2 regions of the Promicromonospora sp. NFX87 genome follow, and region 2 is predicted to be linked to the other one. Evidence: predicted binding sites of a transcription regulator. Region 2 holds the regulator's gene; the other holds the start of a gene.
What was found. The regulator HrcA, encoded in region 2, represses chaperone genes, less so after heat shock. The targets are predictions, from matches to a motif close to TTNGCACTCGNNNNNNNCGAGTGCNAA.
Positions count from the first base shown of each region.

Region 1: groES (co-chaperone GroES) is a predicted target of HrcA. The motif match lies at 9,584-9,610, and genes of this name have one in related genera.

Region 1 is NZ_CP183413.1:5,397,079-5,412,264, reverse strand. It holds gene ACNYC2_RS24230 (pseudouridine synthase) at 1-174, shown strand, start outside; gene alr (alanine racemase) at 227-1,462, shown strand; gene tsaE (tRNA (adenosine(37)-N6)-threonylcarbamoyltransferase complex ATPase subunit type 1 TsaE) at 1,459-2,034, shown strand; gene tsaB (tRNA (adenosine(37)-N6)-threonylcarbamoyltransferase complex dimerization subunit type 1 TsaB) at 2,061-2,846, shown strand; gene rimI (ribosomal protein S18-alanine N-acetyltransferase) at 2,843-3,382, shown strand; gene ACNYC2_RS24205 (sulfurtransferase) at 3,498-4,379, shown strand; gene ACNYC2_RS24200 (hypothetical protein) at 4,409-5,131, opposite strand; gene tsaD (tRNA (adenosine(37)-N6)-threonylcarbamoyltransferase complex transferase subunit TsaD) at 5,166-6,209, opposite strand; gene ACNYC2_RS24190 (malonic semialdehyde reductase) at 6,321-6,935, shown strand; gene ACNYC2_RS24185 (glutamate--cysteine ligase) at 7,026-8,192, opposite strand; gene ACNYC2_RS24180 (THUMP-like domain-containing protein) at 8,189-9,457, opposite strand; gene groES (co-chaperone GroES) at 9,792-10,088, shown strand; gene ACNYC2_RS24170 (WhiB family transcriptional regulator) at 10,213-10,500, opposite strand; gene ACNYC2_RS24165 (MerR family transcriptional regulator) at 10,691-11,896, shown strand; gene guaB (IMP dehydrogenase) at 11,964-13,478, shown strand; gene ACNYC2_RS24155 (FAD-dependent oxidoreductase) at 13,577-15,186, opposite strand, start outside.
Region 2 is NZ_CP183413.1:1,226,668-1,241,853, forward strand. It holds gene lepA (translation elongation factor 4) at 1-1,478, shown strand, start outside; gene hemW (radical SAM family heme chaperone HemW) at 1,479-2,753, shown strand; gene ACNYC2_RS05445 (hypothetical protein) at 2,882-3,949, shown strand; gene ACNYC2_RS05450 (hypothetical protein) at 4,039-4,938, shown strand; gene ACNYC2_RS05455 (DUF4870 domain-containing protein) at 5,050-5,586, opposite strand; gene ACNYC2_RS05460 (DUF3097 domain-containing protein) at 5,623-6,489, opposite strand; gene ACNYC2_RS05465 (helix-turn-helix transcriptional regulator) at 6,571-9,540, opposite strand; gene ACNYC2_RS05470 (hypothetical protein) at 9,639-9,836, opposite strand; gene hrcA (heat-inducible transcriptional repressor HrcA) at 10,199-11,218, shown strand; gene dnaJ (molecular chaperone DnaJ) at 11,258-12,379, shown strand; gene ACNYC2_RS05485 (16S rRNA (uracil(1498)-N(3))-methyltransferase) at 12,390-13,157, shown strand; gene ACNYC2_RS05490 (OmpA family protein) at 13,273-14,133, opposite strand; gene ACNYC2_RS05495 (helix-hairpin-helix domain-containing protein) at 14,130-15,186, opposite strand, start outside.

The DNA of each region.
Region 1 (15,186 bases), 2.4 Mb from region 2:
TTCTGGCCCGAGCTCCGGGACTCCGAACCCGACGACTTCGACCGGCCGCTGCAGCTCCTGTCCCGGTCGCTCGAGCTCACCGACCCGCTGTCCGGGCGGCTCCGCCGCTTCGAGTCGCGGCGCACGCTCAGCGAGACCCCCCGGACCTGTCAGACGCTCAGGTCACCCGAGTGACCTGAGCGTCTGACACGTCCGGGGGTGTCTGACAGGTGCAAGAATCTTCTGGATGAGCACCGGCCCCGACCACCCCGCCCGCGCCGTCGTCGATCTGGACGCGATCCGCGACAACGTGCGCGCCCTGCGCGCGACCGCCTCGACCGCCCAGGTCATGGCGGTCGTCAAGGCGGACGCGTACGGGCACGGCCTCGCGCCGGCGGCCCGGGCGGCGCTCGCCGGCGGCGCCACCTGGCTCGGCGCGGCACACGCCGCGGAGGCTCTCGCGGTCCGGGCCGTCGTCGGACCCGAGGCCCGGATCCTCATCTGGCTCTACGCACCCGGCGCCCCGTTCACCGACCTGATCAGGAACGACGTCGACATCGCCGTCGCCGCCGCCTGGGCGCTGGACGAGGTGGCCGACGGCGCCCGCGCCGCGGGCCGGACCGCCCGCGTGCACCTCAAGGTCGACACCGGGCTGGGCCGCAACGGGATCATGCCCGAGGACCTGCCGGCAGTGCTCGACCGCGCTGCGGCGCTGCAGGCCGAGGGGTCGCTCGCGATCGTCGGGATCATGTCGCACTTCGCGCTCGCGGACGAGCCCGACCACCCGTCGGTGAAGATGCAGACCCACGCCTTCGAGGACGCGACCAGGGCCGCCGAGGCGGCCGGGATGCCCATCGAGGTGCGGCACATCGCCAACTCCGCGGCGACCCTCACGAACCCGTCCGCCCACTACGACCTGGTGCGCGCGGGGATCGCCGTCTACGGGCTGTCGCCCGTGCCGCACCTCGGCGCGCCCGGCGACTACGGCCTGCGCCCGGCGATGACGCTCGAGGCGCGGCTCGCCACGGTCAAGCGCGTACCGGCGGGCCACGGCGTCTCGTACGGCCACTTCTACACCACCACGCAGGACACGGTTCTCGGCGTCGTCCCGCTCGGGTACGGCGACGGGATCCCCCGGCACGCCTCGGGCGGCTCGCTCGGCCCCGGCGGCCCGGTCCTCGTGGGCGGCGGCGTCGACGACGTCGCGGCACCCGACACCGGGCTCGGCACCGCCCGCGTGCTGCGGATCGCCGGCCGGGTGTGCATGGACCAGGTGCTCCTCGACCTCGGCCCCTACGCACCCGAACAGGCAGGAGACGTGGTCACCCTGTTCGGGGCGTCGGACGGGCTCGCCCGCGCCGGCGCGCCGAACGCGGAGGACTGGGCGCAGGCAGCAGGCACCATCAGCTACGAGATCGTCACGCGCCTCGGGGCGCGTGTGCCCCGCGTGTACGCGGGTACCGCAGGAAGGGAGACCGCGTGAGCGGGGCAACAGGAGGACAGAGCGACATCACGACGTCGGAGGCGGTGACGCTGGAGCTGCCCGACGCCGACTCGACACGGGCACTGGGCGCGGCCCTCGCCAGGCAGCTCCGCGCAGGGGACCTGGTGATCCTCACGGGCGACCTCGGCGCCGGAAAGACCACCCTCACCCAGGGGATCGGCGCCACCCTGCACGTACGCGGCCAGGTCGCCTCGCCCACGTTCATCGTGGCGCGCGAGCACCCGGCGCTGCCGCGGGAGGACGGGACGCGCGGCCCCGGCCTGGTGCACGTCGACGCCTACCGGCTCGGCGGGCTGAGCGAGCTCGACGCGCTCGACCTCGACTCGTCCCTCGGGGACTCCGTGACGGTCGTGGAGTGGGGGCGCGGCCTGGCCGAGGCGCTCGCGGACGACCGGCTGGAGATCGACCTGGAACGCCCACGCGGTGCCGCGCCGTCGTTCGACCCCGGCGTGACCACGGAGGAGGACCCGGAGGCGGGGACGCGGAAGGTGACGATCCGCGCCGTCGGGCAGCGCTGGGCCGGCGTGGACCTAGCCGCCCTGCTGAGCTGACCCGGCCGGGTCGGTACCCTGGTCATGTGGCCGTTCTTGCTCTCGATACCTCAGCAGCCGTCGCCGTCTCCCTCGTCTCCGATGACGGCACGCGCCTCGCGTCCCGGACCTCGGACGAGCGGCGGCGGCACGCCGAGTCGCTCGCACCCCTGATCGAGGAGGTCCTCGCCGAGGCGGGGATCGAGCCCAGCGGTCTGACCGCCGTCGTCGCAGGTACGGGGCCCGCCCCCTTCACCGGACTGCGGGTCGGGCTGGTCACCGCGCGCACGCTCGCGCTGACCATCGGCGTCCCCGTGCTCGGCGTGCCCAGCCTCGACGCACTGGCCGTGCAGGCCGTCAGCGACCTCGGGCTGCGCCCGGGCACGGAGATCCTCGCGACCTCCGACGCGCGCCGCAAGGAGGTCTACTGGGCCCGCTACCGCGTGATCTCGCACGAGGGTCCGCACGGCGTCCCGGTGGTGGAGTGCCTGGCCGGGCCGGACGTCGACCGGGCGGGGTTCGTCGCGCAGGCGCAGCTCGCCGCACCCGACTCCGCGGACGGGCAGCTGCCCGTCGTGGTCGGCGAGGGAGCGATGCTCTACCCCGAGTTCCTGCCCGTGGCCGACGACGCCCCGCTCGTCCCCGACGCGACCGTCCTGGCCCGGCTGGCGCTCGTGCGCCGCGCGGCGGGCGAGGAGCAGCCGTCCGAGCCCCTGTACCTCCGGCGTCCGGACGTGCACGAGCCGGCGCGGGTCTCGACGGGCTCGACCACCGGAGTGGGCTCGACCACCGGTTCCGGCTCGACCAGCGGTCCGGCCGGGGGCGCCGCGTGATCACCGAGGTGCGGCTGCGGCCGCTGCGCAACGCCGACTTCGACCGGGTCCTGGAGCTCGAACGCCAGCTCTTCGGCCGGGGTGCCTGGACCTACGGGATGCTCGCCGACGAGCTCGCCGGCCTCGGCCGCTGGTACATCGTGGCGGAGCCGGAGCGGCGCGACCGGGCGGGGGACCAGCCCGTCGTCGGCTACGCGGGCCTGTGGTTCGACGGCGACGTCACGCAGGTCATGACCATCGGCGTCGACCCGGTCGTGCAGCGGCACGGGGTCGGCCGGCAGCTGCTGACCGCGCTGATCGAGCGCTCCCGCAAGGTCAAGGCCGAGGCGGTGCTGCTGGAGGTGCGGGTCGACAACGCGCCGGCCATCGAGATGTACCGGGACTTCGGGTTCGAGATCCTCGGCGTGCGCAAGCGCTACTACCAGCCGGAGGACGTGGACGCCTACACGATGCGCCTGGACCTGGCGGCCCCCGCGGACGACACGGCGGACGCCCCGGTGGACGCACCCGTGGACGCCCCGGGCGACGCTGCCTGAGGCTGCCGGAACTTCCTGCTCGAACCCGCTCGACGTACTGATCCGAAGTCGGAGACAGTACGTTCAACAACGCCGTCGATCTGGGTTGATGGCCGACGACGAGGAGTATCACCGCATGAGGGAACGAGTTCTGGTCGACGCCGCGAGCCTGGCCGCGGACCTGCGGATCGGCGGGGGAACCGACCCGGTGGAGGGCAGTCCTGTGGTGCTCGACGTCCGGTGGGCGCTCGGGATGACCGACGGTCACGACCAGTACCGCGCCGGCCACATCCCGGGCGCGGTCTACGTGGACCTGGAGACGGAGCTCGCCGCGCCCGCGTCGTCCGCCGCCGGGCGGCACCCGCTGCCGTCGGCCTCGGCGTTCCAGCAGGCCGCGCGCGGCTGGGGTGTCTCGGGGGACTCGCGCGTCGTCGTCTACGACTCCGTCGGCGGCACGTCCGCGGCCCGCGCCTGGTGGCTGCTGCGCTACTTCGGCGTAGCCGGCGTGCGCATCCTGGACGGCGGGCTCGCCGCCTGGAACGCCGCGGGGTTCGCCCTCGAACCGGGCGAGGTGACGGCCGAGCCGGGCGACGTCGTCGCGCGTCCGGGCGGGATGCCCGTGCTGGACGCGGACGAGGCAGCCGCGCTGGCCGACGGCGAGGGCGTGCTCCTGGACGCACGTGCCGCCGAGCGCTACCGCGGCGAGGTGGAGCCCGTGGACCCGCAGGCGGGGCACATTCCCGGCGCGGCCAGCGCACCGACCACCGAGAACCTGCGTGCGGACGGGCGTTTCCTGTCGACGGCGGAGCTGAAGCGGCGGTTCGGGGACCTGGGGGTCTCGACCGGCTCGACGACCGGCTCCACGAACGGCGGGGTCGGCGTCTACTGCGGCTCCGGCGTCACGGCGTCGCACCAGGTGGCCGCGCTCGCTGTCGCCGGTGTGGACGCCGCGCTGTACCCGGGCTCCTGGTCGCAGTGGTCGAACGACCCGGCGCGGGAGGTCGCGACCGGCGCCTAGCCGGCCGGCCAGGTCTCAGGCCTCACGCCTCACGACGCCGTGCGCTCCTCGCTGAGCACCGTGATCTTCTGCCACACCTTCCGCGACATGCCCATGGTCAGCGTCTCGATGGTCGACACGGTGTTCAGCACTATGTCGTCCTGCGACTCCTCGGCGCACAGCGCAGCGGCCTTGCTCACCATGGACAGGAGCTCGGTGCAGTACTCCAGGTAGTACTCGATCTGCTCGGACGTGAGGCCGACGTCGGCGCCGTCGGTCCCGCCCGCGAAGGCGTCCCGGAGGCTCTCCGGCTCCTTGGTGAGCTGGTGCATGTCGACGATGTGCGCCAGGGAACGCAGCCGGTGCAGCTTGGCCAGCAGGTCGGCCCGCTGGACGCGCTCCGGGAACGAGTACAGCAGCACGACGGCGATGGCGACGAACACTATGTCGTTCACCGCGCTCTCGATGAGCGGGAGCCAGTCGAGGCCGTTGTCCGGGGCGTCGGTGAACGCGGCCTCGACCGCGAAGCCGAAGGCCACCACCGCGACGAGCACCACGATGCCGATGACCGTGTGCGACGCGGTGCGGACGAGCCTGCTGCGTCGGCGGGACCCCGCGGAGGTGTCGGCCACCTGCTCGGTCAGGGAGACGAGCTCCTGCGCGACGCGATGAATACCCCGGTCGGGGAACCGTGCGCCGATGCGGTCGCGCAGGCGGCGCGCCGTCTCGATGACGGGGACGGGTTCGAGCTTCTCCAGGGTTCTCGCGGTCACGGGAGGCAGCGTAGAGCCAGGGCAGGCCTCGCGGTCAGACGGTGATGGTGGTGAGCGGCATCGACGAGTCCACGGGGATGTCCAGGCTGCTCGGGGCGACCCCTGCCGCCACAACGGCGGAGCCGAGCGCCGCGATCATCGCGCCGTTGTCGGTGCAGTAGCGGATCGGCGGGATGCGCAGGTCGATCCCGGCCTCGGCGCAGCGCTTGGCCGCCATCTCGCGCAGCTGGCTGTTGGCCGAGAACCCGCCGCCGATCACCAGCGTGTCGACGTCGTGCCTGTGGCAGGCGGCGATCGTCTTGGCGGTGAGGACGTCGGCGACCGCCTCGGCGAACGACGCCGCGACGTCGTGCACCGGGATGGGCTGACCGGCGTCGGTGCGGGCCTCCACCCAGCGGGCGACCGCCGTCTTGAGTCCGGAGAACGAGAAGTCGTAGGCGTGCTTGGCCTGGTCCTTCGCGGCGGTGAGGCCGCGGGGGAAGCGGATCGCGGCGGGGTCGCCCTCGCGCGCGAGCCGGTCGATGTGCGGTCCGCCGGGGTAGGGCAGGCCCAGCAGCCGGCCGACCTTGTCGAAGGCCTCGCCCGCCGCGTCGTCCAGGGTGGAGCCGAGCTCCGTGACGTCGGTGGCGATGTCGTTCACCATGAGCAGCGAGCTGTGGCCGCCGCTCACCACGAGCGCCATCGCGCGTTCCGGCAGCGGTCCGTCGACGAGCTGGTCCACGCACGCGTGCCCGATGACGTGGTTCACGCCGTAGAGCGGCTTGTTGAGCCCGATCGCGAGGGCCTTCGCGGCGGACGCCCCGATGGTGAGCGGCCCCACGAGCCCGGGGCCCGCGGTCACGGCGATCGCGTCGACCTCGGACAGGTCGACGTCTGCCTCGCCGATCGCCCGCTGGATGGTGGGGATCATCGCCTCGAGGTGGGCGCGGCTGGCGACCTCGGGGATGATGCCGCCGTAGCGGGCGTGCTCCTCCATCGAGCTGGCGACGGCGTCGACCAGCAGCTCGTTGCCGCGGACCAGGGCGACACCGGTCTCGTCGCAGGAGGTCTCGATGCCGAGCACCAGGGGTTCTGCCATGGGGTCCAGCCTAATTGGTCGCGGTCGCACAGTGGTGTGCTGCCCGGTCGTGTGTCCCGCCTCATAGTTGAATTCGGAACTATCGCCGGGGGCAACCTTGTTGGCACCGGCATGACCGAGACTCTTGAGGCTTCGAGCCTCGCTATCGACGACGCGACCGCCGACCGACTGTTCCGCACGGCGCGCACCGTGACGACCTTCGCCGAGTCCGAGGTGACCGACGAGCAGCTCGCCGCCGTGTACGACCTCATCAAGTGGGGTCCGACGATGATGAACACGAGCCCGCTGCGCGTGCTCGTCGTCCGCACGCCGGAGGCCCGGCAGCGCCTCGTCGCCAACGCCCCCGAGGGCAACCAGGAGCGCATCGCGAAGGCGCCGGTCACCCTCGTCCTCGCGTCCGACCCCGACTTCCACGAGCGCCTCGACGTGCTGGTCCCGCACATCCCGGGCGCGCGCGAGATGTTCGCGGGCGACGCCGAGGCGCGCGCCGAGGCGGCACGCACGAGCGCTCTGCTCCAGGCCGGGTACCTCGTCGTCGGCCTGCGGGCTGCCGGCCTGGCCGCCGGCCCGATGCACGGGAACTACGACGGGATCGACGCCGAGTTCTTCGCCGAGAGCGGCTGGAAGAGCTTCCTCGTCGTCAACGTCAGCTCGGCCGACGGCGCCGACACGACCCGCCCCCGCGCCCCCCGCCTGAACTACGACGAGGTCTCCCAGATCGTCTGACACCAGTTCGCCGAAGTAGAGCGCCTGTCCGGCCCGAGCCCCGTCTCACGGGGTTGAGCCGGACAGGCGCTCTACTTCGGCGAACCGGTGTCAGAGCGGGTGGCCCGCTCGCATCTCGTCCACCATCGAGCGCACGACCGGCACCAGGTCGCCGCCGTGCGCCGCGGCCACCGCCTGCTGCCGCTGGTACGACGCTCCAGCGCGGACGATGTCCCGCACCCCCGCCAGCTCCGCCGTGCAGCCGAGCCGGTGTGCGACAGGCTCCAGCTCGACCAGCAGCTTGCCGATCGCGTCGACTATCGGGCCCTGGTTGCCGTCGGCGTCGAGGATCACCGTGGCGCCCAGGCCGTAGCGGGCCGAGCGGAACTTGTTCTCCTGCACGTACCACGGCGGCAGCACGGGCAGGGTCCTGCCCTGGTCGAGCTGGGTGGACAGGTGCTCCACCAGGCAGTGCACCAGCGCCGCGAGCGTGAGGGCCTCCGAGAGGTTGGTCGGTCCGTCGCAGACCCGCACCTCGAGCGTGCCGAACGTCGAGGGCCGCACGTCCCAGTGGACCTCGTTGAACGCCTCGACCGCGCCGACGTGCAGCATGTCGCCCGCGTACGCCTCCAGCTCCTGCCAGGTCTCGAAGGGGACCGGCAGTCCTGAGCTGGGGATCTGCTGGAACAGCAGCGACCTGTTGGACGCGTAACCGGTGTGCTGGCCGGCCCAGTAGGGCGACCCGGCAGAGAGTGCCTGCAGGTGCGGGAAGTAGGTGAGCATCGCGCGCATCAGCGGCAGCGCCTTGTCCCGGTGCTCGATCCCGACGTGGACGTGCAGCCCCCAGATGATCAGCTGCGCGCCCCAGACCCCGGTGCGCTCCATGATGCGGGTGTAGCGCTCCTTCTCGCCGACCTGCTGGTCCGCGGCGCGCGCGAACGGGTGCGTCCCGCCGCCCATGAGGTCGAGGCCGAGCGGGTCGGTCACCGTCCGCACCCGGTCGAGGAGCCGGTCGAGGTCCGATCCGGCGTCCGCGACGGTATGGCAGACGCCGGTCACCAGCTCGATGGTGTTCTTCATGAACTCGCCGGCCACGTGCGGGGCGTAGCTCACCGAGCCGTCGGGTGGTTCGACGGCGGTGCGTGCGAGAGCCGCGAGAACCTCCGGTCCCGACTGCGAGAGGTCGGCCGTGTCGGACCGGATCAGCCCGATCTCCCATTCGAGGCCAACGGTGGAGCGGGGGGACTCGCCGAATCCGAGCCGGGCCGGCGAGCTCATACGGGTCCCAGTGGTTCGACGAGGAGCACCTGTTGGTTGCCTGCCACGCGTGTGAGCACGATCGTCGCCTCCTCGGTCCCGGTGAGCACGAGCTGCTTGCGAAGTTGTTCAGGTACCACCGCGGTGCCGCGCTTCTTGATAGTGATGCGCCCGACGTTGCGGTCACGCAGGTACGCCTTGAGCCGCTTCAGTCCGAACGGCATGGTGTCGAGCACCCGGTAGCCGGTGGCTATCGGCGCCGGCGCCCCTACCGAGTCGGTGGGCCGGGTCGACGGCAGCTCCGCGGGGCTGTCCGTGGTGACGTACGCGATGGTCGGGTCGACGAGGCGTCCGCCCAGCTCAGCGGCCGCCTGGCCGACAAGACCCGCGCGGATGACCGCCCCGTCGGGCTCGTACAGGTACTGTCCGACGCCGCCGACGTCGGGCACGACGTCGGCGCCGCGGACCGTGCGGCTCAGCGTGTGCTCCTTGCCGTCGTCGTCGGTGAACGTGCGCAGCACGAGCGCCGACCGTCCGGGGCCGTCGAGGGCGAGCGGTCCGAACCAGAGGCCGGCCTCGACCACGTCGCCGTTGACGGAGACCCACTGGGTCTCGGCGTCGTCGGGCAGGCCGTCGTGCGGGATGCCCGGACCCACCTTGATGCCCACGGCGGGCACCGTCTCGCGCAGCGCCCAGACGGCGTCGAGCGGGGGCTCGTACGCCCGCGGGTCGAAGACTCGCCTGCTCCGTGCGCCCGAGCCGCCGCTCACCCGGCGGGCGGGGTCGGCGTAGACGCCCTCGATGCCCTCGGCACGCAGGTCGATCCCGAGCCCGTCGGCATGCCGCACGTCTGCCTCGGGGAAGTGGCGCAGGTTCCACTGCGCGATCGCGGCGGTGCACTCGTCCAGATCGGTGGCGACCACCCGCAGGCCCGTCCCCGCGAAGGCGAGCGAGTCGGCGCCGATGCCGCAGGTGAGGTCGGCGATGGCGGAGATGCCCGCGTCGAGGTACCGCCGGGCGTGCAGCGCGGCGACGAGGAGCCGTGTCGCCTGCTCCAGGCCGTCCGGGGTGAAGAGCATCCCGTCGGCGAAGTCACCGAACTTGGCCCGGGCCCGCGTGCGGAGCCTGGACTGGGTGACCAGCGCGGCCGCGAGGTCCGGCGCGACGCCCCTGTCCCGCAGGGCGGTCACGGTCTTCATCGCCTGTCGCTCGTCGTAGGGCGGGAGGGCGCCCAGCAAGGCCCAGCCGTCGGGGCTGAGCAGTTTGCTCAGAATCGCCGCATCCATGGGAAGATCTTTCCACGTTTGTCCTGGTCGTGACGAGCGGCGCGACGGAACCTTTTCGCGGAGATGGCGAGATTCCGGTGTGGCGGCGGCGCGTCGGTCCCGCAGAGTGTGAGCCACTCCACCCGATTGGCACTCGCCTTGACCGAGTGCTAGCGCCGACCTAGATTTGGGGTTGTTCACCACTGCGGGAACCCGGATGACGGGCCCGCGGGGGAGAACCCAGACGTTCGTGCCCGCCGGCACCCGCGACGACGGCGGACGGTCGAACGTTCGAGCCACTTACGCCCATCACGCAGCTGATCTCTCGATCCGCTCACGAAAGAGGAGGTCCGACGTGTCGGTCCCCATCAAGCCGCTCGAGGACCGGATCGTCGTCAAGGCTCTCGAAGCCGAGACCACGACCGCTTCCGGCCTGGTCATCCCGGACACCGCCAAGGAGAAGCCCCAGGAGGGCGAGGTCCTGGCCGTTGGCCAGGGCCGCATCGACGACAACGGCAACCGTGTGCCGCTGGACGTCGCCGTCGGTGACAAGGTGATCTACTCCAAGTACGGCGGCACCGAGGTCAAGTACGCGGGTGAGGAGTACCTGGTGCTCTCCGCTCGCGACATCCTCGCCGTGGTCGTGAGCTGACTCCAGCTCACCCCAGGTAGACGACGAGGGCCCCGCACCGAGAGGTGCGGGGCCCTTGCCATGCCTGGATCAGGCGGAAAACTCGATCAGGCTCTCGATATGGGCGGATCAGGCGATGCCTGAATCAAGCAGAGACGGACTTGCCGGCGAGGATTGCCGAGCGCTCGTCCTCGCTGAGCCCACCCCACACGCCGTACGGCTCGCGCACGCGGAGCGACTGCTCGCGGCACTGCATCATCACGGGGCAGGAGCGGCAGATCGCCTTGGCGGCCTCGGCGCGTCTGCGGCGTGTCGACCCACGCTCGCCCTCGGGGTGGAAGAACAGGGTGTCGTCCGCGTCACGGCACGCTCCCGTGTACTGCCATTCCCACAGTTCCATTACCGGACCGGGAAGCCTCGAGATCTCCGTCATGCCGAACAACCTACAAGTTGTGCAGAAGTTGTTCAAGGGGCAATTTTTGGACGGGCGACTCGAATCGGGTCACGGCAAGCGCGCCAGGGCTGACCGGTTTTGCGGCGATCTAGACCGGATTCCACCGAGATCGGCGGCACGCCGGGTTTCGCAGTGGCGCGGAGAGGTCCAGGTCGGCAGAATCGAGTCCATGACATCTTCGCGGCCTGCCGAGAGCTCGGGCGGGTCACGTGCATCCAGCCCCGGACTGGCCGTCGCCGCAGTGGCCAGACGTCTCGGGGTGGCGCCAGCCACCCTCCGTACGTGGGACCGCCGGTACGGGCTCGGCCCCTCGGGCCGGACCGCTGGGTCGCACCGCCGCTACACCCCGGACGACGTCGCCCGCCTGCTGGTGATGCGCCGTCTGACGCTCGAGGGCGTCGCGCCGGTGGATGCCGCGCGGGCCGCTGTCGAGGCAGGGGACGCGGAGCTCGAGGTCGCCACCCGGTCGGCGCCCGCGCTGCCCGCCGTGCAGGTGGAGGGCGACCTCGACGACGCCGAGCCGGAGGAGTTCGCCGAGACGTTCGTCGGAACCCTCCGGGCGCCCGAGCCCGGTGAGGAGGAGCCGACCCCGCCGCCGAGCGGCGAGCCGAAGGAAGAACCGCGCGGCAGGGCACGCCTGCGGGCGCTCCCCGGTGGTGCCACGGGCGGGGACGCCCCCGCCGCGGCAGGACCGCGGTCGGCCTCGTCCCCGGCGCCGACGTCGGGCCGGGTCTCCGCCCTGGTCGATGCCGCTCTCGCCTACAGCAGGACCGCCTGCGACAACCTGCTCGTGCTGGGCCCCGACGGGGACCCGGCGACGTGGTGGACCGAGCTGGTCGAGCCGGCGTGGCTGCGCCTGTCCGAGCGCACGGTCCTCGCCGGTCCCGGCGAGATGCCCGAGGTGGTGCTCGCGACCGCCGCGCTCCGGGCACTGCGCCACTACACCGAGGAGTTCGAGCGGGCGATGGTCGAGGCGGGCGGTCCGCCGGCCAACCACCCGAGCCGCATGCGCAAGATCGTGCTCGTGTTCGCAGCGCCGGACGAGGTGGTGCCGCTGTCAGCGCACGCGCTCGCCGCGGCGCTGGCCGCGCAGGGCTCGATGGCGCGGATCGTCACGGGCCCCGCGAGCACGCACCGTTCGGTCGAGCTGGTGACGATGGTCCGGCCGACGGCGGTCGTCCTGGCCACGACCCAGAACAAGCCCGACCTCGACGTCGTGCACGCGGTGAACGAGAGCCATCCGGACCTGCCGATCTTCGTGGGCCTGCGGGCCGACGCCGCGGCGACCGACCTGCCGTTCGGTCCGACGGTGCAGCGTGTGCGCTCGTTCACCGGCCTGCTGCACGAGGTGCTGGCGGTCATCAAGGCGAGGTGACGCACGCCTCGGGCCGGTACCACTGCCCGACCAGGATCCGTGGCCGCACCGGCCGTAGACTTGCTCCATGACGGACCAGACCTCGCCGGCCGACCCGTTCGGGTTCCTCGGGCTCACCTATGACGACGTCCTGCTGCTGCCGGGTTACTCCGACCTGGCGCCGTCGGACATCGACACGACGTCTCGCCTGACGCGCGAGATCTCGCTCAAGATTCCGCTGCTGTCCGCGGCGATGGACACGGTCACCGAGTCGGCGATGGCCATCGCCATGGCTCGCCAGGGTGGCCTCGGTGTCCTGCACCGCAACCTCTCGATCGAGGACCAGGCCCAGCAGGTCGACCTCGTGAAGCGGACACAGACGGGCATCATCACGAACCCCGTCACGATCGGGCCGGACGCCACGCTCGAGGAGCTCGACACCCTCGCGGGCCAGTTCCGGATCTCGGGTTTCCCCGTCGTCGACGCCGACAACAAGCTGATCGGCATGGTCACCAACCGCGACCTGCGCTTCACGCCCGTCGCCGAGTGGGCCACGACCAAGGTCGACGAGGTGATGACGCCGCAGCCGCTGATCACCGGCCCCGCCGGTATCTCGCGTGACGACGCCACGCTGCTGCTGCGCAAGCACAAGCTGGAGCGGCTCCCGCTGATCGACCCCGACGGCCGCATCACCGGCCTCATCACCGTCAAGGACTTCGTGAAGTCCGAGCAGTTCCCCCACTCGTCCAAGGACGGCCAGGGCCGCCTCATGGTGGGCGCGGCGATCGGCTACTTCGGCGACGCGTGGCAGCGTGCGACCGCGCTCATCGAGGCAGGCGTCGACGTGCTCGTCGCGGACACCGCGCACGGCAACGTCCGCATGCTGATCGACATGGTCAAGCGCCTCAAGACCGACCCCGCCACCAGGGACGTCCAGGTGATCGGCGGCAACGTCGCCACCCGCCAGGGCGCCCAGGCGTTCGTCGACGCCGGGGCCGACGCCGTGAAGGTCGGCGTCGGACCGGGCTCGATCTGCACCACCCGCGTCGTGACCGGCGTGGGCGTACCGCAGATCACCGCCGTCTACGAGGCGTCGCTGGCCTGCAAGCCGGCGGGCGTGCCGGTCATCGCCGACGGCGGTCTCAAGCACTCCGGCGAGATCGGCAAGGCCCTCGTGGCCGGCGCCGACACCGTGATGCTGGGCTCGCTGTTCGCGGGCTGCGAGGAGACGCCGGGTGACCTGGTGCTCGTCAACGGCAAGCAGTTCAAGACGTACCGCGGCATGGGCTCGATGGGCGCCATGTCCTCGCGGGGCAAGAAGTCGTACTCGAAGGACCGGTACTTCCAGGCCGAGGTCACGAGCGACGACAAGATCGTGCCCGAGGGCATCGAGGGTCAGGTCGCCTACAAGGGTCCGCTGTCCACCGTGGCCCACCAGCTCATCGGCGGTCTGCACCAGACGATGTTCTACACCGGCTCGCGCACCGTCCCGGAGCTGCAGGCCGAGGGCAGGTTCATCCGCATCACGTCGGCGTCGCTCAAGGAGAGCCACCCGCACGACGTGCAGATGACGGTGGAGTCCCCCAACTACAGCGGCTTCTGACCCACCCCAGTTCCGCGAAGTAGAGCGCCTGTCCGAGTTTCCCGGGTTTTCGCCAGGGGGGCCCGGACAGGCGCTCTACTTCGCGGAGCTCGGCTGCGTCAGGTCGACATGACGCGTTCGTGCAGGGTCTGGACCGCGTAGCGCGCCGACCAGAAGGCGCCGTGCTGCCACGCGGAGATCTCCGACATCCAGTCGCCCGCGAAGTACACGTTGCCCGCCCCCTGCTGCAGCAGCTTGAAGCCGGCGGACGTGGTGTTCGGGAAGGCCCAGGCGCCCTCGATGTGGGGGACCTTGTGCCAGGCGATGGAGAACGAGCTGTCCAGCTCGGTGCGGTACTTCTCCCCGTGGATCTTCACGCCCTGCTCGACGGCGCGCAGCTCTCGCTGCCGCGGCGCCATGTCGGCGTACGCGCGGGCGTTGGCGCCCGTGTTGTAGTAGCCGACGATCAGCCCCTTCCGCTCGCCGTACCCGTAGGACGGGTACCACAGGTGCGCGAGGTCCATGTCGGTCTCGGTGATCCCGCCGAAGATCCGGTGGTCGTCCTCCCAGAACCGCGACCGGTACTGCAGGCCGATCTTGCCGGCCGGAGAGCCCACGGCGAACTCGCCGAGCGCCGCGTCGACCTCCGGTCCCCAGTTGGTGTCCCACCGCCGCATGATGCCGGCGGGCGCCGCGACGACCGCGAAGTCCGCCTCGATCTGCCGGTCCCTGCCGTTGCCCGGTTTGTAGGTGACCCTGACTCCGCGGCTGGTGTTCTCCACACCTGTCACGGGTGAGCTGAAGTGGACGTTCTGCGTGCCGATGGCCCGCACCAGGTACTGGTAGGTCGTGTCCATGCCGCCCTTCGGCTGGAACATGAGCATCGACTGCTCCCAGTTGATCTCGAACGGGAAGTACTGGCCCACCTTGGAGGCCAGCACCTCGGAGACCGTGCCGGGTCCGGGCAGCGGCGTGCCGTGCTCGTTCCACGCCGACGGATAGGTCTCGAAGCCGCGGTTGCTCCCACCGGCATAGGTGCCGTCGGGCCCGAGCGAGCCCCAGCTGCGCAGGAAGGAGCGCAGGTTCTCCTTGTCCTCCTCCGTCAGCTTCTGGTCCAGGGCACCCTGGTCGGTGGCGTGGTGCAGCAGCTCCGAGGTGTAGCCGAAGACGTCCGCCTTCGCGGTGCGGTAGCGGACCGGGTTGCCCGGCGTCGCACCCGACCTCTCGTTGTACAGGTAGGCGTCCGCGTTCGCGTTCGTGAAGACCTCGTACGGCACCCCGAGCTCGCGGATGTAGTCCATGGTGACCATCCACTGGGCGATGCGCGCTGCGCCGGCGTTCATGTAGATGCCGTCGGAGAATCTCGCGGTCTGCCGGACGCCGTCGAGGTCGGTCTCGGAGTCCCCGCCGCGGATCGTGAGGGTTCGCCCGCCGGGCCGGTGGCGGGCCTCGAGCACGGTCACCCGGTAGCCGGCCTTCTGCAGTTCGTAGGCGGTCGCGAGGCCTGCGGGGCCCGCTCCGACGACTACCACCTTCTTCGCGGAGCGGCCGGTCAGCGAGAAGTCGCTGCCTCGCGGGGGGACCCACGCCTCTGCCCTCGGCTGGGCGGCTGCAGTGGGGGCCAGGCCCATCGCGCCCATGGTCGCGAACATGACACCGGCGCTGGAGCCCGCGCCGACCGCCTGGAGGAAGTTGCGGCGGGATACGCCAGAGGTGCTCTTCTCAATGA
Region 2 (15,186 bases):
TGGCCAACCTGTACCTGGCCATGGAGAACGAGCTCGAGATCATCCCGGTCCTGAACAAGATCGACCTCCCGGCGGCGCAGCCGGAGAAGTACGGCGAGGAGCTCGCGAAGCTGGTGGGCTGCGAGCCCGAGGACGTCCTGAAGGTCAGCGGAAAGACCGGCGTCGGCGTCGAGCCGCTGCTCGACCGCATCGTGCAGCGCGTCCCGGCCCCGACCGGCGACCCGGACGCCCCGGCCCGCGCCATGATCTTCGACTCCGTCTACGACACCTACCGTGGCGTCGTGACCTACGTGCGCGTGATCGACGGCGACCTGAACCCGCGCGAGAAGATCGCGATGATGTCGACGAAGGCCACCCACGAGCTCCTCGAGATCGGGGTCAGCTCGCCCGAGCCGCACGCGACCAAGGGTCTCGGCGTCGGCGAGGTGGGCTACCTGATCACCGGCGTGAAGGACGTGCGCCAGTCCAAGGTCGGCGACACCGTCACCAACGCGGCCAAGCCCGCCACGGTCGCGCTCGCCGGCTACAGCGACCCCAAGCCCATGGTCTTCTCGGGCCTGTACCCGATCGACGGCTCCGACTACCCGGTGCTGCGCGACGCCCTGGACAAGCTCAAGCTCAGCGACGCCGCGCTCAACTACGAGCCCGAGACGTCGGTGGCGCTCGGCTTCGGCTTCCGCGTGGGGTTCCTCGGCCTGCTGCACCTCGAGATCGTGCGCGAGCGCCTCGAGCGCGAGTTCAACCTCGAGCTGATCTCCACCGCCCCGAACGTCATCTACGAGGTGACGCTGGAGGACAACACCAAGGTCGTGGTGACCAACCCGTCGGAGTTCCCCGGGGGCAAGATCAAGGAGGTCCGCGAGCCCGTCGTCAAGGCCACGATCCTGACCCCGAGCGAGTTCGTGGGCGCGGTCATGGAGCTCTCGCAGTCCAAGCGCGGCGACCTGCAGGGCATGGACTACCTGTCCGAGGACCGCGTGGAGCTGCGCTACCACCTGCCGCTCGGCGAGATCGTCTTCGACTTCTTCGACCAGCTCAAGTCGAAGACCCGCGGCTACGCGTCCCTCGACTACGACACGTCCGGTGACCAGGCCGCGGACCTCGTGAAGGTCGACATCCTGCTCCAGGGCGAGCACGTGGACGCGTTCAGCTCGATCGCGCACCGCGACAAGGCGTACTCGTACGGCGTCATGATGACGGCCAAGCTCAAGGAGCTCATCCCGCGCCAGCAGTTCGAGGTGCCGATCCAGGCCGCCATCGGCGCGCGCGTGATCGCCCGCGAGACCATCCGCGCCATGCGCAAGGACGTGCTCGCCAAGTGCTACGGCGGCGACATCAGCCGTAAGCGCAAGCTGCTGGAGAAGCAGAAGGAGGGCAAGAAGCGCATGAAGAACATCGGCTCGGTCGAGGTGCCGAAGGAGGCGTTCATCGCCGCGCTCTCCTCCGACTCGGACGGCCCCAAGGACAAGAAGAAGTAGGTGCCCGCACTTCCCTCCGGCATCCCGGTGCCCGACGACGGCGCGCTGCCCGCCTGGGCAGGCCCGTCGCCGGCGGACCGGCCGTTCGGCGTCTACGTGCATGTCCCGTTCTGCACGGTGCGCTGCGGCTACTGCGACTTCAACACCTACACCGCGTCCGAGCTGGGCGGCGGCGCCAACCAGGCGCGGTACGCCACGACGGCGCTGCTGGAGGTGGACCTCGCGGCGAAGGTCCTGTCCGACGCCGGTCGCGCGCCCGCCGCGGTCTCCACCGTCTTCTTCGGTGGCGGCACGCCCACGATGCTCCCGGCGGAGGACCTCGCCCGGGTGCTGGGCGGTATCAAGGAGGCCTGGGGCCTGGCCGCCGCGGCCGAGGTGACCACCGAGGCCAACCCGGACTCCGTCACGCCCGAGTCGCTGCGGGTCCTGGCCGACGCCGGGTTCACGCGGGTCTCCTTCGGGATGCAGTCGGCGGTGCCGCACGTGCTGGCGACGCTCGAGCGCACCCACGACCCGCTGCGCATCCCCGACGTCGTCCGGTGGGCGCGCGACGCCGGGCTCGACGTGTCCCTCGACCTCATCTACGGCACGCCGGGCGAGTCCCTCGACGACTGGCGCACGAGCGTGGAGACGGCGCTGGCGACCGGCGTCGACCACGTGTCGGCGTACGCGCTGGTGGTGGAGCCCGGCACGAAGATGGCCGCCCAGGTGCGCCGCGGCGAGGTCAAGCTGCCCGACGAGGACGACCAGGCCGCCAAGTACGAGCTGGTCGACGACCTGCTCACGGAGGCGGGCCTGCGCTGGTACGAGGTGTCGAACTGGGCGCGTCCGGGGCACGAGTGCCGGCACAACATCGGGTACTGGCGCGGCGACGACTGGTGGGGCGTCGGCCCGGGTGCGCACAGCTACGTGTCGGCGCCGACACCGGTGGTCGAGCCTGTCGAGACCCCCGCCGGCGTCCGCTGGTGGAACGTGAAGCATCCCCGTGCCTACGCCACGCGGCTCGAGGCCGGACAGAGCCCCGGCGCGGGGCGCGAGCTGCTCACGCGCACGGAGGCGCACCTGGAGCGAGTGATGCTCGGCGTACGGCTGCGCGAGGGTCTCGACCTCGGGGTGCTGTCCGACGCCGGACGCACCGCGGTGGCGGGTCTGGTGGCGCGCGAGCTGCTCGACGGACGGGCGGCGGTCGGCGCCGGAGGAGGCCCCGCGCGTGCGGTGCTGACCCGCCGCGGACGCCTGCTCGCCGACTCCGTCGTGCGCGACCTCACCGCCTGAAACCACTGCCGCCGCGCGGCGTCGGAGCGCCGCACGGTTTGTTTGCAGTGCGGGCGAAATCGCCGTTATCTTGTGCCGACTCATACCGTTACGAAGCGGCACCAGCACGTCTGACGAGGGGTACGCGCATGAGCAACACCTACGGCGGCTGGAACCCACAGGATCCGGACCCCGAGCCCCGGACGGCGCAGCACCCGCGGGTCCCGCAGGTCCCGCAGCAGCAGGATCCGCAGCCGCAGCAGGCCCAGCCCCCGCAGCCTCAGCCGTTCGACCCCTACGGCCCGCGCGATCCCTACGGCCGCCCCGCCAACCCGTACGGCAGGCCCGACTACCAGCCCCTGCGGCGGCCGGAACAGCAGGATCCGCGGCCGGGTGAGTGGGGCGGCTACCAGGGCGGCCAGCGGGCTCCGCAGCCGCAGCAGCCCGCACCCCCGCAGCGGTACCAGGAGCCCCCGGCCCAGCCCGGTCTCCCGCAGTACCCGGCGGACTCCGGGACCGAACGCCGGCCGGACGTGGACGAGCCCCCGACGATCGGCAACGCGTGGCGCTGGGGCTGGAGCGCGTTCGGCGCGAGCTGGGGCACCTGGGTGCTGATGAGCCTGCTGCTCGGCCTGGCGCAGGTCGCCGCGCTCCTCGCGTTCAGCCCGTCCACGATGGACGCCCTCGCGAGCTCGACCGACCCGGCAGCGGTCGACGCGGCGCTGGCCGCGGGCCGGACGCTCGAGGCCAGGGGGCTGGTGGCGGCCGGCACCGCGGTGGTCTTCCTGCTGCAGGCGCTCCTGTACGCCGGCGCGCTCGCGGCGACGCGGACCCGCAAGGTCCGCGTCCGCGACTTCTTCGTGCTCCGTGGCTTCGGCGGGCTGGTGGTGTTCGCGGTGGTCACCGGAGCGCTCGGGTTCGCCGGCACGGCGCTGCCCGTGGCCGGCGTGCTGGTGCAGGTCGTGCTGACGTTCGTCCTGATCCCGGTGCCCTTCCTGCTGCTGGGCGGCGTGGGCTTCGGCAAGGCGTTCGCCCGCGGTGTCGGCCTGGTGTTCTCGCACCTCGGGACCGTCCTCGGCGTCCTCGGCATCTTCGCCGGGCTGGGGATCGCCTCCATCGCCACGTGCGGGATCGGCCTCGTCGTCGTGGTGCCCGCGATGCTGCTGGTGGGGGCGTATCTGGTCCAGCGCTGGACCGGGGAGCCCGTGCAGGGCTGACGACCCGGTAACAACTCCGCGGTTGCACATGCGCAAATGCGGAGAAGAGGTGAAGGTGGGCTGGATCAATGACCAGCCAAGGGGAACACATGAGTGAGAACACGCCACAGAACCCGTACGAGCCGAACGCGGGTGGCGCCACCCCGCCGCCGTCGGACGGACCGACGCCGCCGAACCCCGCCGGCCCTACGCCCCCGCCAGGCCCGGCACAGCCGCCCGTCTACGGCGGCGCGAGCCAGCCCCCCGGCTACGGCGGACCGGCGGTGCCGTACGGGACGCAGCCGGCGAGCCCCTTCCAGGTCGGTGAGGCGCTGCGCTTCGCGTGGGACCGGTTCAAGGGGAACTGGCTGTTCTGGGTGCTGTTCGTGCTGCTCCTGATCGTCGTGTTCGGCATCTTCAACGGGAGCACGATCGCCGAGTACAGCGACCGGGTGAACGATGCGGCGGACTCCCAGACGTCGGCCGGCGTGGGGATGGGCATGGGGATCTGGACGGGCGTGAGCCTCGGCAGCGGGTCGCTCGGGCTCATCGGCTTCCTGATCCTGTCGGTGCTCTCGGCCCTGGGGATCAACGCCGGGCTGCGTGAGGTCTCCGGGGAGAAGGCGACCTGGGGCAACCTCTTCAAGGTCAGCAGCTACGGGAAGATCCTCCTCACCGCGCTCCTGCTGCTGGTCGCCAACGTGATCGGCGCCTGCTTGTGCGGCCTCGGAAGCATCGCTCTGGCGATCTTCGCGCCGTTCACCTACCACCACGTGGTCGACAAGGACCTGGGCGCGTGGACGGCCTTCACCTCGTCGTTCCGCCTGGTGGGGAAGAACTTCGGCCCGGTGTTCCTGCTCGAGCTCGCGCTGCTGGGCATCAACATCCTGGGCTCGATCCCGTGCGGGCTGGGCCTGTTCATCACGGCCCCGCTGTCGATCGTCGCGATGGCGTTCGCGTTCCGCCGGATCACCGGCGGTCCGGTCGCGGCCGGGCCCGCCGCGGCCTGACGCCGCCCCGGCGGCTCGCCGCCGTCGTCGTCCCGACAAGATGACCATGCACCTGCTGCCAGAATCACTCGGATCCTGGCAGCAGGTGCATGGTCATCCTCGCGGAGCGGACTACTTGATGAGGCGGATGTTCACCGGGTAGCGGTACGGAGCGCCCTTACCGTTCTCCACGGCGGCCAGGATCATGAAGACGACCGCGGCGATGAAGGCGAGGTACAGGATCGTGCCGAACCCGAACGTGACGAGGGAGATGATCCCGATCGCCACGGAGGCGATGACCAGCGTGATCTGGAAGTTCAGCGCCTCCTTGGCCTCCTGGTCCACGAACCGGCTGCGGTCCTTGAACACCAGCCAGATCACCAGCGGCGCGATGAACGACAGGATGAACGGGCCGACCTGGGCCAGGATCGTCCACGTGCGCTCGTCCGACGGGGTGAGCGGCTGGGGCTGGTACGGCGCACCGGAGCCGTAGGGCGGGCCGTACCCGGTGCCGGGCTGCGGCTGAACCGGCTGGCCGGGCGCGGGCTGGTCCTGGTGCGGCGGCTGGCCGGGCTGGGGCGAGCCGTAGGCGGGGGGCTGCTGCGGCGACGGGCCGGGCTGCTGCGGCTGGTCAGGCGGCTGGGGCGACTGCTGCGGGTTCTCGGACATGGCCATAACCGTAGAGGCTGTGGCGTACGAGATGGCCTATGACGTGGTCACGAAATCGATAAGTTCTTCGACACGTCCCAGCAGCGCCGGGTCGAGGTCCCGGAAGTCGCGCACGGCGGAGAGGATCCGCTGCCAGCCGCGGGCGACGTCGGCCTGCGTCTCGGCAGGCCAGCCCAGGGAACGCAGGATGCCGAGCTTCCACTCGGTACCCCGGTCGATGACCGGCCAGCGGTCCAGCCCGAGCCGCTCGGCGCGCACCGCCTGCCACACGTCGACGTAGGGGTGGCCGAGCACCAGCACCGTGCCCTGCGGGACGTGGCGCAGCGCGTCGTCCGTCAGCCGCTGCTCCTTCGAGCCGGGGACCAGGTGGTCGACCAGCACGCCGACGCGGCGGTCGGCGTCGGGCCCGAACTCGGCGAGGCGTTCGGCGAGGTGGTCCACGCCGTCGAGCATCTCGACCACCACACCCTCGACGCGCAGGTCGTCGCCCCAGACCTTCTCGACCAGCTCGGCGTCGTGCTTGCCCTCCACCCAGATGCGGCTGCCCCGGGCCACGCGGGCCCTGGCGCCGTGCACCGCCACCGACCCGGAGGCGGTGCGCGTGGGCTGAGCGGGTGCGCGGTTCAGGACGGGCGCGGTGAGCACCACCGGCTTGCCCTCCACCCAGAAGCCTGGGCCGAGTGGGAAGGTCCGGGTGCGGCCGCGACGGTCCTCGAGGACCACGACGTGCATCCCGCCCGACTTCTCGACGCGTACGACGGCGCCGACCCAGCCGGTCTCGACCTCTTCGACCACGAGCCCGCTGTCGGCGGGCATCGGCTGCGACGTCGGCCGGCTCCGCCCCCGCTGCGCACCAGGGAACGCGGGGGACAGCACATCAGGTCCATACCGATCGTCAACCACGGGCTGACCCTAGTTCCGCCACCCCGTTGAGTGCTGGATATTCGCCCGTTCGGAGTGTCATCCAGGGCGAATGGCCAGCACTCAGCGAGGAACGCGGAGGGCCGCTTCCGTGCGGGTCGACACGCCCAGCTTGCGCAGGATCGCCGAGACGTGCACCGAGGCCGTCTTGGCCGAGATGAACAGCCGCTCCGCGATCTGCCTGTTGGTCAGGCCCCCGGCGACGAGCGCGAGCACCTGCTGCTCCCGCGGGGTGAGCGTGTCCGGCACGCCGCCCGCCGCTGACGACGACGCCGCCGGCGCGGGCGTCTCGGCAGGCCCGCCACGGCCGCTCAGACCGGCCCGGTCGATCAGGCCCTGCGCCCGCTGGACGATCAGCCCCGCGTCGATCTTCTCCGCCTCGGTGATCGCCGACCCGAGCGCCGAGCGCGCTCCGGGCCGGTCGCCGGCCTCCAGCAGCCGCACGCCCTCGCGGTACAGCGCGTACGGGCGCAGGTGGGCGGGCGCGGGGCCGGGCTGCTCGGCGACCGCCGTCCACGGTCCGGTGCCGAGCTCCGCCTCGAACACCGCGGACCACACCGGGAACGTCGGCCAGTGGGCGCACTCGGCCAGCGCCGCGCGGTACGGGGCGTCGTCGATGTCCTGGCCGGTCGCCCGGAGCTCGGCGACCGCCCGGGCCGACAGGGCGAGAGTCGTGAGGTCGTACGCCGGGCTGCGCGGGTGGTCCGGCGCGACGACCACCGACAGGCGCTCCAGCGCCGCCGCAGGCTCTCCGCGCAGCAGCTCGAGCTCCGCCTGGGTGCCCATGCTGCGCGACCGGATCTGTTCCTCCAGGCGGCCGAACCGCTCCCAGGTGGCGGCCCGGTGGCGGGCCTCGGCCTGCGCGCGCTCGACGTCGCCGCGCCACATCAGGAGCCAGGCGCGGCGCTCGGTCAGGTAGGCGGTGTACACGCTGTCGTGGATGAGGGGCACCGTGCGCTCGTACCAGGCGGCCGCCTCGGCCCAGTCGCCGCGCCCGATCCAGGCCTCGACGACGTTCCCCTCGATCATGATCCGCGAGCCCTCGGACGCGCCGTGCCGGCGTGCCTCCGTGACCCCCTCCTGGGCGATCTCGACCGCCCGGTCCCACTCGCCGACGAGGATCCGGGAGTCCGACCCGTTGGTGTAGTACCGGCTCAGCCCTCGCCAGGCGCCCGCGGCCGCGTCGCGCGCGGCGTCGATCTCGGCGAAGCCGCCGGCGTCACCGCGCTGGACCCGGCTCACGCCACGCAGGTTCAGGGCTACCGACGCGACCTCGGGGCTGCCGATCGCGATCCCGGCCTCGTAGGCGGCCGTCGCTGCCTCGATCCCCTCCTCGGTCCGGCCGTCGAGCATGGCGTGGCGTGCCCGCAGCATCAGGAGGTGGGCGCGGACGGCGTCGTCCCGGCCGGGTTCCACGAGCGTGAGGGCCCGCTCGATGAGCTCTGGCCCCTCGCCCGAGCCGGCGTGGCCCGCGATGAGCGCCGTGTCGGAGAGCATGCCGGCGAGGCCCGCCGGGTCGTCGCCGGGCCACTCGGCGATCGCCTCGTGGGCCACGGCCAGGGCGCGGGCGGTCCGGGTCGACCCGCGCAGCGACTCCGCGACGGTGCGGAGCAGCTCGTGGTGCGGCAGGCCGGCCACGCCCTCGGCGTCGGGTACCTGTTCCCAGAGCTCCATGGCGCGCTCGCCCAGCGCGACGGCGGTGGACGACGCGGCGCCGTCCGCTGCCGCCTGGTGCCCGACGACCGCCGCCGCGAGCGCCCTGTCCAGGACGCCGGCGCGCCACCAGTGGTCCGCTATCCGCGACAGCTTGGCGACCGACCGGGCACGCCGGACGAGGGCGCCCTCGAGCGCCCGCGCGTACGCGGCGTGCAGGCGGCGGCGCTCGCCCGGCAGCAGCTCGGCGTACACGGCCTCCTGGGCCAGCGCGTGCCGGAAGGCGTAGCCGATGTCTGTCGTCACCAGCACCTGCGCGTCGACCGCCTCGCGCAGCGCATCCTCAGGTTCCGGCCCGGCGCCAGTGGTGACACGCTGTCCTGAGCTTGTCGAAGGGTCGGCCAGGACGTCGTCGAGCACGTCGTGCCAGACGCGCGGGCCGGCGGCCGCGACGACCCGGCAGAGGGCCTGGGCCTCGCGGCTCAGGTTCCAGTAGCGCAGCAGGAGGATGTCGCGGAGCGAGTCGGGCAGGTCGGTGTCCAGGAAGCCGACCAGCTCCTCGACGTAGAAGGGGACCCCCTCGCTGCGGTCGGCCAGGTCGGCGAACGGCTCGGCGGTGAGGCCGGCGTCCGGTCCGGCGTCGCGCCCGCGCTCCTGGCCGCGTGCGAGGCTGTCCTGGAGGTGGGGGGAGCCGGCGAGCAGGTCGTGCGCCATCTCCCGGACCTCTGCGACGCCCAGGCGGGCCAGGTCGAGGCGGGTCGTGAGCCGGGCCCGGTCGAGCTCGGCCATGACGGTGCGCAGGGGGTGCGCGCGTCCGACGTCGTCGCTGCGGTAGGTGAGCAGCAGGAGCAGACCGGGCGGTGCGGTGCGGGCGAGGCGGAGGGCGACGGCGCGGGTGACGTCGTCGGACCAGTGCAGGTCCTCCATGATCACGACGACGGGGCGCTCGGCCGCGAGGCCGGCGAGCAGGTTGGTGAGGACCTCGGGGAGGCGGTCCGCTCCGGCGCGCTGTCCCGAGCCTGCCGAAGGGTCGGACGCCGGGGCGACGAGCTGGGGTGCGACGGCGGACAGGGCGCCCGCCGCGGGCCCGGCCGCGGCGACCACTGCCTCGGGGCCCACCGTCCGGACGATCCCGCGCAGCAGTCCGGCGAGGGCGGCGTAGGGGAGGGGCCCGGATCCTTCGTCGGCGCACTGTCCGGTGAGGACGGCGACGCCGTCGGCGTGCGAGGTGAGCTCGTCGAGGAGGCGCGTCTTGCCGATCCCTGCCTCGCCCGCTATCACCATCGTGCGGTTGTCACCCGAGCGGATCGCGTCGAGGGCGGCTGTGAGCTCGCCGAGCTCTCGGGCTCGACCCACCAGGCGGGCGCGGGGAACCGGCATGGGCTCATCGTCCCATGCCGGTCCTTTGGTCGGTCCGCTGGTCATCGTCGCTGGTCACGGCTGTCCGGCAGCTGTCAGGCGCGGTCTGGCGCCGCGCGTCAGGCGACGCGGGGCCGGGCCGTGCGGGCGGCGTCGGCCTGCCGGGTGCGCTCTGCGGTGCGCTCTGCGGTGCGCTGCTCGGTCGCCTTCCGGCGGGCGTTCTCCTTGCGCTCGCGGGCCACCCGGGACTGCTCGGCCCGGCGGTTGAGGTCCTGCTCGTTCCTGCGGTACTCGGCGAAGTCGGAAAAACCGAACATGGTGTTGCCTCCTGGTCGTCGCCGGCCCGTCGCCGGCGATGACTCAAGGTTCGTCCGTGAGGTACCGCCGGCGGATCGGGCGGTCGCCGCATCTTCCGGGCCGGTTCCGCTGAGGCGTTCGACGGCACCTAAGGCATTGCCCTACTCCGCCCCTCGCGAACGGGGAGGACACTAGGCTGAGGCGTCCTGACCTGCGGGTCCGTCCGGTTCGGGCCCGGCTTGTGGGGACGGGTGGCGGGTCGGGGACTTGGCCTGTGGCGTGTGCCGCGTAGGATTGGCACTCGGCTGGCGAGAGTGCTGGAGCGCCGGCCGGAACCCGGGTGCAGGTCCCGGACGTTCTACCTGGGACGGAGGTGAGCGCGGTGAGCGAAGAACGCAGGCTCGATGTCTTGCGAGCGATCGTGGAGGACTATGTCCGGACACGGGAGCCCGTGGGCTCCCGCATACTCACCGAGCGGCACAAGCTCGGTGTCTCCCCGGCGACCGTGCGCAACGACATGGCCGCCCTGGAAGAGGCCGGGCTCATCGCCCAGCCCCACACCTCGGCCGGCCGCATCCCCACGGACAAGGGCTACCGGCTGTTCGTGGACCAGCTCGCGGAGGTGCGGCCGCTGACCGTGCCCCAGAAGCGCGCCATCGAGACGTTCCTGTCCGAGGCGGTCGACCTGGACGACGTGGTGGCCCGCGCCGGACGCCTCATCGCCCAGCTGACCGGCCAGGTCGCCGTCGTGCAGTACCCGTCGCTGCGTCGTTCCGGGCTGCGGCACCTGGAGCTCGTGCCCTCCGCCGAGGGGCGGCTCCTCGTCGTCGTCATCACGGACACGGGACGGGTCGAGCAGCGGTACCTCGACGTGCCCCCCGGGATGGACGACGCGACGCTCGGCGAGCTGCGCGCGCGCTTCAACGCCGCGGCCGCCGGCCACCGGCTCACCGAGATCGGCACCGCCTTCGCCCGGGTCACCGAGGCGATGCCCGACGAGCACCGCGCGCTGGGTACGGCCGTGGCCGAGGTGGTGACCGCCGCGCTCGCGGAGGAGAGCGAGGAGCGCATAGTACTGACGGGCCAGGCCAACCTGGCGCGCTCCAGCATGCGGTTCGAGCAGGGCCTGCGTCCCGTGCTCGAGGCCCTCGAGGAGCAGGTGGTCCTGCTCGGCCTCCTCACCGACATGACCGACGACGCGGGGGTTGCCGTGAGCATCGGCCACGAGAACCGGCTGGCGGGCCTGTCCGAGACCTCGGTCGTCACGTCCGGCTACGGCTCGTCCGACGGCGACTCCGTCGCGATCCTGAGCTCGATCGGCCCCACCCGTATGGACTACCCGGGCACCATCGCCGCGGTGCGCGCCGTCGCGCGCTACCTGTCGCGTGTGCTGCCCAGCTGACATCCCCTTTTCCACAAACCTCCTCACAAAGAGAGACCTGTGACCGACTACTACGAGATTCTCGGTGTTCCGCGCGACGCCTCGCCCGAGCAGATCAAGAAGGCCTACCGCAAGCTGGCCCGTGAGCTGCACCCCGACGTGGCGGGCAACGTGGGCGAGGACCGGTTCAAGGACGTCGCGCGCGCCTACGAGGTGCTGTCCAACCCGGACAAGCGCCAGCAGTACGACATGGGCGTGGACCCGACCGCGCCGGGTGGCGGCGCCGGTGGTGGGTTCGGTGCCGGGTTCGGTTTCCAGGACATCTTCGAGACCTTCTTCGGCGGCGGGCAGCCCGCCGGGCCGGTCCCGCGCGCCCGGCGCGGCAACGACGCGCTCGTGCGGCTCGACCTCGAGCTCGCCGAGGCTGTGTTCGGCGCCAAGCGCGAGATCCAGGTCGACACGGCTGTGGTGTGCAACACCTGTGCCGGCGACGGCGCGCGGCCCGGCACCTCGGCGCGTACCTGCGACGTCTGCCACGGCCGCGGTTCCGTGCAGCGGGTGGCGCGCTCGTTCCTCGGCCAGGTCATGACCAACCAGCCCTGCTCCGCCTGCGGCGGCTTCGGCACGGTCATCCCCGAGCCCTGCACCGACTGCGCCGGCGAGGGCCGCGTGCGCTCGCGCCGCACCGTCTCCGTGAACGTCCCTGCCGGCGTCGACACCGGTACGCGCATCAAGCTCTCCGCGCAGGGCGAGGTAGGCCCCGGTGGCGGGCCCGCCGGAGACCTGTACGTCGAGATCCGCGAGCGTGCGCACGACACGTTCGTGCGGCGCGGCGACGAGCTGCACTGCACCCTCCAGGTGCCGATGACGGCGGCCGCGCTCGGCACCGTCCTCGAGCTCGACACCCTGGACGGGCTCCAGGAGATCGACCTGCGCCCGGGCACGCAGCCCGGCCAGGTCATGACCCTCAAGGGCCTCGGCGTGGGGCACCTGCACTCGCCCGGGCGCGGCGACCTCAACGTGCACATCGAGGTCCAGGTGCCGACGGCCCTGGACGAGGAGCAGACGGCGCTCCTGCAGCAGCTCGCGGTCCTGCGCGGCGAGGAGCGGCCCGAGTCGCGCCTCGCGTCCGTGCACGGCGGCGTGTTCTCGCGGCTGCGCGACAAGCTCAGCGGGCGCTGACCGCCCACCCATGAGCGCGCCAGTCTTTCTCGCGGAGGCGTCCACCGCCCATCCGCTCTCCGAGTACGCCGCGGGCTCGGTCTACGTGCTCGACGGCGCGGAAGGCCGGCACGCCGGCGTCGTCCAGCGGCGCGGCCCCGGGGAGCGGATCGACGTCGTCGACGGCGCGGGCGTGCGCCTGCGGACCGTCGTCGAGTCGGTGGCCGGCGCCGAGGTGCACCTCCGGGTCGAGGAGGTGGACGTCGAGCCGGCGCCCGCCGTCGTCGTGACGCTCGTCCAGGCCCTCGCGAAGGGTGACCGCGACGAGATGGCCATCGAGGCCGCGACCGAGGTCGGCGTGGACGCGATCATCCCGTGGCAGGCCGAGCGGTCGGTCGTCGTCTGGCGCGGGGACCGGGCCGCGAAGTCGCGCGCACGCTGGGTGAGCACCGTGCGGGCCGCGACGAAGCAGGCCCGCCGCTGCCGCATCCCCGACGTCGAGCTTCCGCTGAGCACCAAGCAGCTCGCGGCGCGGACGCGCGACGTCGTCGCGGCGGGCGGGACCGTGGCCGTGCTGCACGAGGAGGCGAAGGCGGGGCTGGCGACGCTCGCGCTGCCCTCCGCCGGCGAGGTGCTCCTCGTCGTCGGCCCCGAGGGCGGGATCTCGGAGGCCGAGGTCGCCCTGCTGATCGAGGCGGGCGCCGTCACCGCGCGCCTGGGCCCGCACGTCCTTCGCACGTCCACGGCGGGCCCGGTGGCGATAGCCCTCCTGAGCACCCGCCTGAACCGCTGGGCGTAACCCCACCCCACCCGGCGAAGTAGAGCGCCTGTCCGAACCCACGCTCTACCTCGCGCGTTCTGAGGCGCCGAGATAGAGCGTGTGTCCGGACAGGCGCTCTACTTCGCGGTGCTCGTCAGTTCTGGACGATGAACTCCACGCGGCGGTTCGTCTCCAGGTCGGCGAAGGACTTCGGCACGACCAGCGGGTCCGACTCGCCGTAGCCCTTCGCGGTCAGCCGGTCCTCGTCGATGCCGAGGTCCACCAGCCGGTCCAGCACCTCGTCGGCGCGACGCTCGCTGAGCTCCTTGTTGGCCGCCCAGGTCCCGCGAGAGTCCGTGTGCCCCTCGATGCGGACCTCGACCTCGGGGTGCTCCGCGAGCACCTCCGCGGCCTCGCGCACCACCGCCCGGCCGTTCTTGGTCAGCTTCGCGCTGTCCGTGACGAACGTGATGTTCGGGATCTCGACGAGGTCCTCCTGGGCCTCCTCGCGCTCCTTGCTCGTCGGCTTGCGCTTCGGCTCGTCGTCCTCGGGCTCGTCCTTCTCCGGCTCGTCCTTCTCCGGCTCGGCCGATGCGCCGTCGGACGGCGGGTCGGTCGCCTCGGGCGAGGGCGTCGCCTCGGCGTCGTCGTCCGTCGTGTCCTCGGAGGGCGTGGGCTCGGGGTCGCTCTCGGTCAAGAAGGCCTGGGCGGGCCCGATGTCGCCCGACACCGGGCCGTTCGGCCCGAACGCCGCCGCGGTACGGACGCCCTCCACGTCACTGACCACCTCGGTGGCCAGGAGCGCGTCGATGTCGGTCGCCGCTGTCACGTCGGCGTCCCGGCCGGTGACCTCGACGTCCACACCGTCGAGGTCGGCAGCGGCGAGCGCGCTCTGCGCACGCTCGGTCAGGTCGGCCTCGATCCCCTCGCGGAACCCCGTGTCCTGGACGCTCGAGAGCGCGCCCAGGCCGAGGACCGCGACGATGACCGGGGGCAGGACCGACCTCAGGTTCATGCCTTCGCCCCGGAGCCCGCCGACTCGGTGTCTGACTCGGTGTCCGACCCGGTGTCGTCGCCGACTGCCGCCGCCTCTGCCTCGTCCTCGGCGATGGCCTCGGCCTTGGCGTCGGCGTCAACGATCTCGTCGACGTCGGTGTAGTCGACGTCCTTCTTGAACTTCGCCGCGCGGTCCTGCCCGCCGACCAGGTAGTCCTGGAACTCCTGGAGGCCGTCCTCGTCGCCGTCCGCGAGGTACTGCGCCTGGTTCGCCCAGTTCGCGGCGGCGGGCGCGAACTTGATGCCGCCCGTGGCGGTCGCCTCGCGCAGCTCTGCCTCGGACGCCGCCGCGACCTTGGCGTACGTCGTGTACCCGGCGGCCTTGAGCGCGGCCTCGATCTTCGGGCCGATGCCCTCGATGCGCTGCAGATCCTGCGGCTCGGCCTCGGGCTCGGGCTCCGGCTCCGGCTCGGTGACCTCGGCCGTGGCGGCGGCGGCCTCCGCCTCGTCCTCGGCGATCGCCTCGGCCTTGGCGTCGGCGTCGGCGATCTCGTCGACGTCGGCGTAGTCGACGTTCTCGCTGAACTTGGCGCGCCGTTCCTGGCCGCCGACGAGGTAGTCCTGGTACTCGCGCAGGCCGTCCTCGTCGCCGTCCACCAGGTACTGGGCCTGGTCCGCCCAGCTCGTGGCGGCGGGGGCGAACTTGATGCCCGCCGTGGTCAGCGCCTCGCGCAGCTCCGCCTCGGACGCGCCGGCGACCTTGGCGTACGTCGTGTACCCGGCCGTCTTGAGCGCGGCCTCGATCTTCGGGCCGATGCCCTCGATACGCTGCAGATCCTGCGGCTCGGGCTGCGGCTCGGGCTCGGGCTCCGGCTCAGCGGCGGCGACGGCGGCAGCCTCCGCCTCGTCCTGCGCGATGGCGGCGGCCTTCTCGTCGGCGTCGGCGATCTCGTCGACGTCCGCGTAGTCGACCTTCTCGCTGAACTTGGCGCGCCGCTCCTGGCCGCCGACCAGGTAGTCCTGGTACTCGTCGAGGCCCTTCGTGTCGCTGTCCACCAGGTACTGGGCCTGG